3 regions of the Mesorhizobium sp. BR1-1-15 genome follow, and region 2 is predicted to be linked to each of the others. Evidence: predicted binding sites of a transcription regulator. Region 2 holds the regulator's gene; each other region holds the start of a gene.
What was found. Region 2 encodes PhoB, which activates phosphate uptake and scavenging genes when phosphate is short. Its sites were predicted from a motif close to TGTCATNNANCTGTCAT; they were not measured.
Positions count from the first base shown of each region.

Region 1: the regulator PhoB is predicted to act here: its motif matches at 2,155-2,171, upstream of phnC (phosphonate ABC transporter ATP-binding protein).
Region 3: the regulator PhoB is predicted to act here: its motif matches at 1,187-1,203, upstream of LB541_RS12150 (DUF1045 domain-containing protein).

Region 1 is NZ_JAIUIF010000010.1:189,997-193,235, forward strand. Features, by position in the region: gene phnE (phosphonate ABC transporter, permease protein PhnE) at 1-178, opposite strand, end outside; gene phnD (phosphonate ABC transporter substrate-binding protein) at 237-1,145, opposite strand; gene phnC (phosphonate ABC transporter ATP-binding protein) at 1,237-2,085, opposite strand; gene LB541_RS18875 (DapH/DapD/GlmU-related protein) at 2,345-2,962, opposite strand; gene phnL (phosphonate C-P lyase system protein PhnL) at 2,959-3,239, opposite strand, start outside.
Region 2 is NZ_JAIUIF010000017.1:54,214-57,452, forward strand. Features, by position in the region: gene xylF (D-xylose ABC transporter substrate-binding protein) at 1-35, opposite strand, end outside; gene LB541_RS23865 (ROK family protein) at 295-1,536, shown strand; gene phoB (phosphate regulon transcriptional regulator PhoB) at 1,544-2,233, opposite strand; gene phoU (phosphate signaling complex protein PhoU) at 2,253-2,960, opposite strand; gene pstB (phosphate ABC transporter ATP-binding protein PstB) at 2,986-3,239, opposite strand, start outside.
Region 3 is NZ_JAIUIF010000005.1:288,921-292,159, reverse strand. Features, by position in the region: gene iolE (myo-inosose-2 dehydratase) at 1-14, shown strand, start outside; gene LB541_RS12160 (DUF3329 domain-containing protein) at 55-273, shown strand; gene iolB (5-deoxy-glucuronate isomerase) at 278-1,090, shown strand; gene LB541_RS12150 (DUF1045 domain-containing protein) at 1,242-1,949, shown strand; gene LB541_RS12145 (alpha-D-ribose 1-methylphosphonate 5-triphosphate diphosphatase) at 1,994-3,133, shown strand; gene phnN (phosphonate metabolism protein/1,5-bisphosphokinase (PRPP-forming) PhnN) at 3,130-3,239, shown strand, end outside.

The DNA.
Region 1 (3,239 bases), on a different contig from region 2:
GCCGGTCGAAGAAGTGTCCGGCATTGGCATCGTCGGCGAACCACATGGTGCCGCCGAGTGCGACCAACAGCAGGCCGACGCCGATGGCGGTGTAGAGCCGGCGCAAGGAGGTCTGGCGACGCCAGGCGTCGGCCATCTGGTGCGTGGCGCCGGAAGGAGCTGTCAGGGAAAGGGTCATGGTCGGAGATGCAAGAAGGGCGGCGTTTTCTCGACGCCGCCCTTCCTGACTTCTGCCTTTAGCCGCCGATGGCTGCCTTACGGGCTTCGACGATGACGTTATAGAAATCCGCCTTCACCGGAACGTAGCCGGTAAAATCACCGCCTTCGACGCCTTCGAAGCAAGCCTTGTCCTTCTTGGGCAGGTCGGTGAAGAAGGCCGCCAGCTTGGCCGTCATCTCGTCGCCGAGCGCCGTGCGCACGACCAGCGGACCGTTCGGGATCAGGCCCGAGCGCCAGACCTCGACGAAGTCGTTGGGGTCGACGGCGCCCTTGGCGACTTCCTTGTGGAAGGTGCCGGAGGTGTAGCCGTCCTTGAAGTCGCCGATGCCGGAGGAATCGTCCACCGCCACGTCGACCTTGCCGTCACGCACGGCGAGCACATTGTTCTCATGGCCGCCATTGAACTGGGTCGAGGCGAAGAAGGTCTCGTTCGACGCGCCCGTGTCCTTCGGAATCTGCGTCAGCGGGATCAGGTAGCCGGAGGTCGAATCCGGATCGGCGTAACCGAGCTTCTTGCCCTTGGCCGACTTGATGTCGGTGATGCCGGAGGACTTCAGCGCCAGGCCGATCGAATAGTAGCCGGTCGCGCCGTCGGTCTGCTGGGTGGTGAGAATCGGGGTTACCGCCTTGGGATCCTTGAGGACGACGCTGGCGTAGCCGGAAGCGCCGAGTTCGGCGAAGTCGAGCGTGCCGCCGAGAAGTCCCTGGATGACGCCGTCATAGTCGGCGGCCGGGAACAGCGAGACCTTCTCGAAGCCGAATTCGGCCTTCAGGTGATCGGCCAGGCACTGGTAGTTGCGCAGCCGGTCGGTTTCGTTCTCGCCGCCGAGGATGCCGACGCGGAATTCCTTCATATCGGCGGCATGCGCCGCGCCGGTGGCCATTGCAAGCACCGAAACGGCGCTGAAAACCATTTTCCTGAACATCTGATTTCTCTCCTGTAGGTTCCGGCCCCGCGCCGGCGGCGTTGGTGATTTTGACGGGTGCCCTGACGCGGGCTGGCGATCCAGGTCGCTCTCAGTAACCCGGGAATGCGGGTTCGAGCGGTCCGGCGGATGCGGCGATCTTTTGCTTGAAGGCAACGCTGGTCGAGGTGATGGCCTCGGATATCTCGCCGCCATTGCTGTCGGCGCCATAGACGAGACGGACGGCCTCGCGGTTAAGCTCCTCCGGCGGCCCGTCGAACACGACCTTGCCCGCGGCCATGCCGATGATGCGGTTGCAATAGGTACGGGCGGTGTCCAGCGTGTGCAGGTTGGTGACCACGGTGATGCCTTCGCGCAAATTGATGTCCTGCAGCGAATCCATCACCACCTTGGCGTTGAGCGGGTCGAGCGAAGCGATCGGTTCGTCGGCCAGGATCACCCGGGGCTGCTGCATCATGGCGCGGGCAATGGCGACACGCTGCTGCTGGCCGCCCGACAAGGTGCCTGCGGGCTGCAGCGCGGTACGGGCGATATCGAGCCGCTCGAGGGCGGCGACCGCCTGCGCACATTCGGTTCGCGAGAACATGCCGAAAAGGTTCGACAGGGTCGGACGATGGTTCAGCCGGCCGAGCAGCACATTGGTCAGCACGTCGAGGCGCGGAACAAGGTTGAATTGCTGGAAGATCATGGCGCAGTCGCGCTGCCAGCGCCTGAGCGGCGAACCGCGCAATTGCGAGACCTCGGCGCCGTCGAAGAAAATCGATCCATGGCTGGGATCGATGAGGCGGTTGATCATACGCAGAAGGGTCGACTTGCCGGCGCCGGAACGGCCGATGACGCCGACCATCTGACCCTGCGGGATCGAGATGCTGACATCGTTGACGGCGGTGTTCTTGCCAAATCGTCGGGTGACGCCGCGGATTTCGAGCGTGGCTGACATGGTGCGTTCCCGTCCAGTCGCGGTTGAAGGTCCTGTTGACCCTCGCTAGCGCAGCGCCATGAACCTGCGGTGTCGGATTGATGTCAGTTTTGTTACCACCCACAGCCGCGTCGCGCGCGATCAGGCCAGGACCATCAGTTCCTCGAAATGCTCCACGTCCCTGAAACTGCGGAAGGCAGGCGGCTTGAGAAGACAGCCCCCTGCCCGAACTCTATGTAAGGGATGCGAATAGTGAGCAGCCCTATTCCATTCACCACCGTCATCCACCGTATTTTTCCAGGAAAGCTTCGGCCTCGAGCTGACGGAAATCGTCGAGTGCGGCGCGCAGCCTCGCATGGTCCCAATCCCACCAGGCAAGCGCCTGGTAGCGCTCGGCAGTGCGGCGGTCGAAGCGCTCGCGGATCGGCTTTGCCGGCACGCCGGCGACGATGGTGTAGGGAGCGACATCCTTCGATACCACCGCTCCAGCGCCGACGGCGGCGCCATCGCCGACGGTGATGCCGGGCAGGACTGTCGAGCCATGGCCAAGCCATGTGTCGTGGCCGATTGTGACGCGCCTGGCGCGGCGCTCAGCGAAAAATTCGCTCTCGTGTTCGGCATCGTCCCAATAGTCCGATGCGCGGTAGGTGAAATGGTGCAGCGTCGGTCGCCAGATCGGGTGGTTGGTGGCGTTGATGCGCACGCTTGCCGCGATGTTGGAGAATTTGCCGATCGTCGCACACCAGACGGCGCAGTCCTGCATCATGTAGGAATAGTCGCCGAGTTCGCTTTCCGAAACCCGACAGCGGTCGGCGATTTCGGTCCAGCGGCCGAGCGTCGAATTCTGCACCTCCGCCGTCGGATGGACCAGCGGCGTCTCCGATAATTTCCTGCTCATGCGGCGAGCTTTCCCGGGGCGAAGGCGGTGACGTCGATGATGCGGTCGGCAACCGCTTCGCGCACATCATGGTCGTGGAAGATGCCGAGCAGGGCGACGCCTGCCGCCTTCTTGGCGGCGATGAGTTCGATCACCACCTCGCGGTTCCTGGCATCGAGCGAAGCGGTCGGCTCGTCGAGCAGCAGGATCGGGTGCCCGGTGATGAAGCCACGCGCGATGTTGACGCGCTGCTGCTCGCCGCCGGAGAAGGTCGCCGGCGGCAATGCCCAGAGTTTTT
Region 2 (3,239 bases):
ACACCCGCCAGGATGGCGGCTGTGAATCTCTTCATCTTAATCCTCCCTGCGCCGCGTATGGCGCGACCAAACAGGCCCGTAGGCCGGCACAAAGGCTCTATTTTTTCGAGCCTCGAAAAAACACTGGTCCATCGTCGGAACGCTGTCAACGTCGATTCTGATGTATTTTGATGTCCTCGTGAATTTTTTTCGAGCTCCGGAATAAATAATGACAGCCAAGGCCGGTTCTGCCAGTATTTGACGGTCGTCGGGATCCTGGGGAGAGAACGCGGCGACGGGGAGGATGCGAGAAACATGTCGGTCGGAATCCGCCACGACGATTTGCGCCGACGCAACCGGGCGATGGTGATCGCGGCCGTGCGCCGTGCCGGGCAGCCCTCGCGCACCGAGATTGCCGCGACCACCGGGCTCAGCCATTCCACCATATCGGCGATCTCCTCCGACCTGATTGGCGAAGGCATCCTGGCGCAGAGCAAGCCGAGCGAGGCCGGTGCGCTGAAACGCGGTCGGCCGCAGGTCGGCCTCAGCCTCAACCCTGAAGCCGCGGCGGTGATGACCGTTGTGCTGTCGCTGAATTTCCTCTCCGTCGCAGTCATCGACTATGCCGGCCAGGTGATATCTGAGGAGCAGCGCCGGCTGGACACGCTGACCCTGTCGCGCGAGGCGCTGATCGGCGAATGCGTGGCCATCGTCAGGCGGCGGTTCGAGGATCCCGACCTCGACGTCGGCAGCATCGCCCGTATCGCGCTGGCGATCCAGGGCATCACCGACACGGATGCGCGCGCCATGCTGTGGTCGCCGATCACGCCGCAGACCGACATCGCCTTCGCCGACATACTGGAGGCCGAGTTCGGCATTCCCGCCACCATGGAGAACGATTGCAACATGATGGCGGTGGCGCTGCGCTGGCGCGATCCCCAGCGCTACCGCGACGACTTCATCGCCATACTTTTGTCGCACGGCATCGGCATGGGCTTGGTGCTGAAGGGTGAACTGTTCACCGGCACCCATTCATCCGGAGGCGAGTTCGGCCACATGATCCATCGCCCCGGCGGGGCGCTCTGCCGCTGCGGGCGGCGCGGCTGCGTCGAGGCCTATGCCGGCAACTATGCCATTTGGCGCAACGCGAGGCAGCTTGGCGAGGACACCCAGCCCGTCGACGTCAGCGACGCCGACATGCGCACCCTGGCGGCCTCGGCGCGCGAAAAGGACGGGCCGGAGCGCGAAGCCTACCGCAAGGCCGGCGAGGCGCTGGGTTACGGCCTTGGCAGCCTGTTCGCCCTGATCGATCCGGCGCCGGTCGCCATGGTCGGCGTCAGCGCCGCCGCCTTCGACCTGATCGAGCCGGCTCTGCGCGAGGCCATTGCCCAGACCGCCGGCGGCCAGCACTCGAAATCGATTTCCTTCGACACCGAGCCGAACGAACTGCCGCTGATCCGCGAGGGCTGCGCCATGCGCGCGCTGACCTTCGTCGACCAGGAAATTTTCGCGCCGGGGGCACAGGCGAAATCAGGCATAGGCGAGAACGTTGCGTGACATATCCCTAGTCTTCGCGGATCGCGTACCCCGCGCCCCGAATGGTGCGGATAACGTCAGGCATGCGGCCGTTGTTGACCGCCTTGCGCAGCCGGCCGACATGCACGTCCACGGTGCGCTCGTCGATATAGATCGTTTCGCCCCAGACATTGTCGAGCAGTTGGCTGCGCGAGAACACGCGGCCGGGATGTCGCATCATGAATTCGAGCAGGCGGAACTCGGTCGGCCCGAGCCGGATCTCGCTTTTCTTGCGGTAGACCCGGTGCGATTCACGGTCGAGCACGATGTCGCCGACCTTGAGCACGCTGGACAGAACTTCGGGCTTGGCGCGGCGCAGCAGCGCCTTGACGCGTGCCATGAATTCCGGCGTTGAGAACGGCTTGACCAGATAGTCGTCGGCGCCGGTGGAGAGACCGCGCACCCGGTCGCTTTCCTCGCCGCGCGCCGTCAGCATGATGATCGGCAGCCGCTCGGTATCGGGCCGCATGCGGAGACGGCGGCAGAGCTCGATGCCGGACACCGCCGGCACCATCCAGTCGAGCACAAGAAGGTCAGGGACATTCTCCTGCAAGCGGATCTCGGCTTCGTCGCCGCGCGTCACCACCTCTACCTGATAACCCTCCGATTCCAGATTGTAACGGAGCAGCACACCCAGCGGCTCCTCGTCCTCCACCACCATGATGCGTGGCGCGATCATCGACTGGTCACCCCTGCCGTCAAGCCGCTGGCGCCGACATCGCCGTCTCGTCCTGCTTCGGGCGATTGGCGGGCAATTGCGTGCCGGTCAGCACATAATAGGCATTTTCGGCAATGTTGGTCACGTGATCGCCGATGCGCTCGAGATTCTTGGCGCAGAACAAAAGATGCGTGCAGGCGGTGATGTTGCGCGGATCCTCCATCATGTAGGTCAGCAGCTCGCGGAAGACCGACGTGTATTTGACGTCGATGCGTTCATCGTCGGCGCGCAGCTTCGCAAGTGCCGCGGCATCGCGCGCCGCATACTCCTCGATCACGCCTTGCACCTGGATCAGCACAAGCTGCGCCATGGCGTCGATGGAGTGCGACAGGTCGCGCGGCGTGGCGGCAAGGCCGACGGTGCCGACGCGCTTGGCGATGTTCTTGGCGAGATCGCCGATGCGTTCGAGATCGCCCGCCATGCGGATCGAGCCGACGACATGGCGCAGATCGTCCGCCATGGGCTGCCGCTTGGCGATCAGGGTGATGGCGCGGTCGTCGAGTTCGCGCTGGCGCGCATCCATGATCGCGTCGTCGGAGACGACGCGCTGGGCGAGCGCGTTGTCGGAATTCAGGAGCGCCTTGGTCGCGCCGCCGACCATCGATGAGGCGAGATCGCCCATGTCGCGGATCAGCCTGCTGATCTGTCCGAGATCTTCGTCAAAGGCTGCGACTGTGTGTTCGGCCATGATCTTGGTCCTCGTATGCCTGGGATCAGCCGAAGCGGCCGGTGATATAGTCCTGCGTGCGCTTCTCGCGGGGCGACGTGAAGATCTTCTCGGTGCGGTCGAACTCGACCAGCTCGCCCAGATACATGAAGGCGGTCTGCTTCGACACGCGCGCCGCCTGCTGCATGTTGTGGGTGACGATGACGATCGTATAATCGGCCTGCAACTCGTCGATCAGCTCCTCGATCTTGGCGGTCGACAGCGGATCGAGCGCCGAGGCAGGCTCGTCGAGCAGGATGA
Region 3 (3,239 bases), on a different contig from region 2:
TCCCCGATGTCTGATCGGGTTCTCGCCAGGCCGGGCTTGCTGTAGGTTGCCGCGATGAAAGATTCCGAGCACCCCTTCTTCCGGCCATTGTGGCGGCGTGTCGCCGTCGTCGCGGTCTGCGTCATCTGGTCGATCATCGAATTCGCGAGCGGCACGCCGTTCTGGGGCGTGATCGCGCTGGGCTTCGCCGGCTATGGCGTCTGGCAGTTTTTTTATCTCTACAAGCCGGCCGACGAGAACAAGGCGCCCGCCGAAGTCGAACCGAAGGAGTAACCGGATGTCGAAGCTGCTGGTCAAAGCCGACAAGGGCCATGGCCGTGTCGCGCATGTCACCCCGCAAAGCGCCGGGTGGACCTATGTCGGGTTCGACCTGCACCGGCTGAAATCAGGGCAAACGGCTTCGGGAACAACGGACGATCGCGAAGTCTGCCTGGTGTTCGTTACCGGCAAGGGCACGGTCACGGCCGGCGGCAAGGATCTCGGCCTGCTTGGCCAGCGCATGTCGCCCTTCGAAGGCAAACCATGGTCGGTCTATGTGCCGCAGGGATCGGACTGGTCGGTGACGGCTGATAGCGGACTGGAACTGGCGGTCTGCTCGGCGCCGGGATTGAGCGGCGGCCTGCCGGTTCGCGTCATCGGGCCTGACGACCTCGGCCAGGAGGTGCGCGGCAAGGGCACCAATACGCGCTACGTCACCAACATCCTGCCCGAGGGCAAGCCGGCCGATTCGCTGCTGGTGGTCGAGGTCATCACGCCCGGCGGCCATACGTCGAGCTATCCGCCGCACAAGCACGACCAGGACAATCTGCCTAACGAATCCTATCTCGAGGAGACCTATTATCACCGCCTCAACCCGCCGCAGGGCTTTGCTTTCCAGCGGGTCTATACCGACGCCGACAAGGACGGCTCCCGCGCGCTGGACGAGGCGATGGCGATCGAGGACGGCGACGTCGTGCTGGTGCCCAAGGGCTATCACCCCTGCGCGGCTTGCCATGGCTACGACCTCTACTATCTCAACGTCATGGCCGGCCCGAAGCGGACGTGGAAATTCCACAATGCGCCCGAGCACGAATGGCTGATGAAGGCCTGACCGTTGCGGGTTCACGGCTGAACCTGTTGGTCCAGATCCGAAAAATCGTCGGCTAAGGACCGGCGGGGTCGATTTGCCTTCGAAAACCCTTCAAAGCTTCGTCAATCCGTCATGGAAATCACCTATGGCAACGGGCTGACGAGGATTTTCGATGCGCTACGCCATCTACTTCACCCCCCAACAGGACGAAAAATTGGCGCGGATCGCCGCCAACTGGCTGGGCCGTGACCCGTTCGGCGCCGCGACGCGACCGGTGGAGGCGGTGGGCGATTTGTCGGCGGCGGAAGTCGCCTTCCACACCGCATCGGCACGGCGCTATGGTTTTCACGCAACGCTGAAAGCCCCTTTCCGGTTAGCGGCCAACGAAACCGAAGCCTCGTTGCGCGCAGCGCTCGACGCCTTTGCCGAGGCGACGCCCGTTGTGATGATCCCGCGTCTCGTCGTCAGCCAGATCGACGGTTTCTTCGCACTGGTGCCGGAGGCGCCATTGCCTCCGCTCAGTCGCTTCGCCGATGACGTGGTGCGCGATTTCGACCGCTTTCGCGCGCCGTTGACGGAGGCAGAGATCGAGCGGCGCAGCCCAGACTCGCTGAAGCCGGGCGAATTCCGCAATCTCTGCCAATGGGGCTATCCTTACGTCTTCGAGAGCTTCCGCTTTCACATGACGCTGTCCGGCAGGGCCGGGCCACAGGAAAGCCCTCGTCTTCGCCTGGCAATCGAGGGCCTGTTCGCCGAGGTGCTGCGCCAGCCGGTTCCGGTGGACGCGCTGACGTTGTTCATCGAGCCCGAACCCGGCGCCCCGTTCATGGTGCTTTCCCAGCACGCGCTCGGGCGCCGTCCGGCCAGAAAAACCGCCTGAAGCAACAAGCCGTAAAGGCCAGAAAAAACCAAGGACTGCCTGAAATGACCGCCGAGACCATTCTGAGCAACGCCCGCATCATTCTTGCCGACGAGATCATCGACGGCTCGCTCGTGATGCGTGACGGTCTGATCGCCGACATATCCGCCGGCGCCGTGCGAGCCGGCGAGAACATGGCTGGCGACTTCATCATTCCGGGACTGGTCGAGCTGCACACCGATCACCTGGAAGGCCACTATGCGCCGCGGCCCAAGGTGCGTTGGAATCCGATCGCCGCCGTGCTCGCCCATGACGCGCAAGTGGCGACCGCCGGCATTACCACCGTGCTCGATGCCTTGCGTGTCGGCATGGACGAGGATGCCGATCTCAACGCCGCCGACATCCGCAAGCTCGCCGATGCGATCGAGGACAGCGTGCGGATGGATCGATTGCGGGCCGATCATTTCATCCATCTACGCTGCGAGGTCTCGGCGCCGGATTGCCTCAGGGCCTTCGCCAATTTCGAGACGGACGAACGGGTGAAGCTCGCCTCGCTGATGGACCATGCGCCAGGCCAGCGCCAGTTCGTCAACCTCGAAACCTACGCCTACTACTACCAACGCAAGCTGAAGCTGACCGATCACGATTTCCAGAAATTCTGCGAGAAGCGGATGGGCGAATCGGCCCGGAATTCGGCCCCGAACCGCGTCTTCATCGCCGCCGCCTGCCACGAGCGCGGCATCGTGCTTGCGAGCCATGACGATGCGACGACGGGCCATGTCGACGAAGCCATCGAGCAAGGCGTGCGCGTTGCCGAATTCCCGACCACCGAGGAGGCCGCCAGAGCTTCGAAGGATGCCGGGCTCGGCGTGCTGATGGGCGCGCCCAATGTCATGCGCGGCGCCTCCCATTCGGGCAATGTCTCGGCGCGCACGCTGGCCAGCGACGGCCTGCTCGACATATTGTCGTCCGACTACATCCCCTTCAGCCTGATCCAGTCCGCCTTCTTTCTCGGCGACGTCGTCGATAGCATTTCCCTGCCGCAGGCGGTGGCAATGGTGTCCAAGAACCCGGCCGAGGCCGTCGGTCTTTCCGATCGCGGCGTCATCGAAGAGGGCCGCCGGGCCGACCTGGTGCGCGTGCGCCTCGACGACCACGTTCCGGTGGTGCGCACGGTCTGGCGGCAGGGGCGGCGGGTCGCGTGATGGCTTCGGCATTGATCGAGCGTGAACTGTCGGCCGAGGCGTTTCCGATACGCGACGGCGTCTTCGTTGCCGTGGTGGGCCCGAGCGGCGCCGGCAAGGATACGAT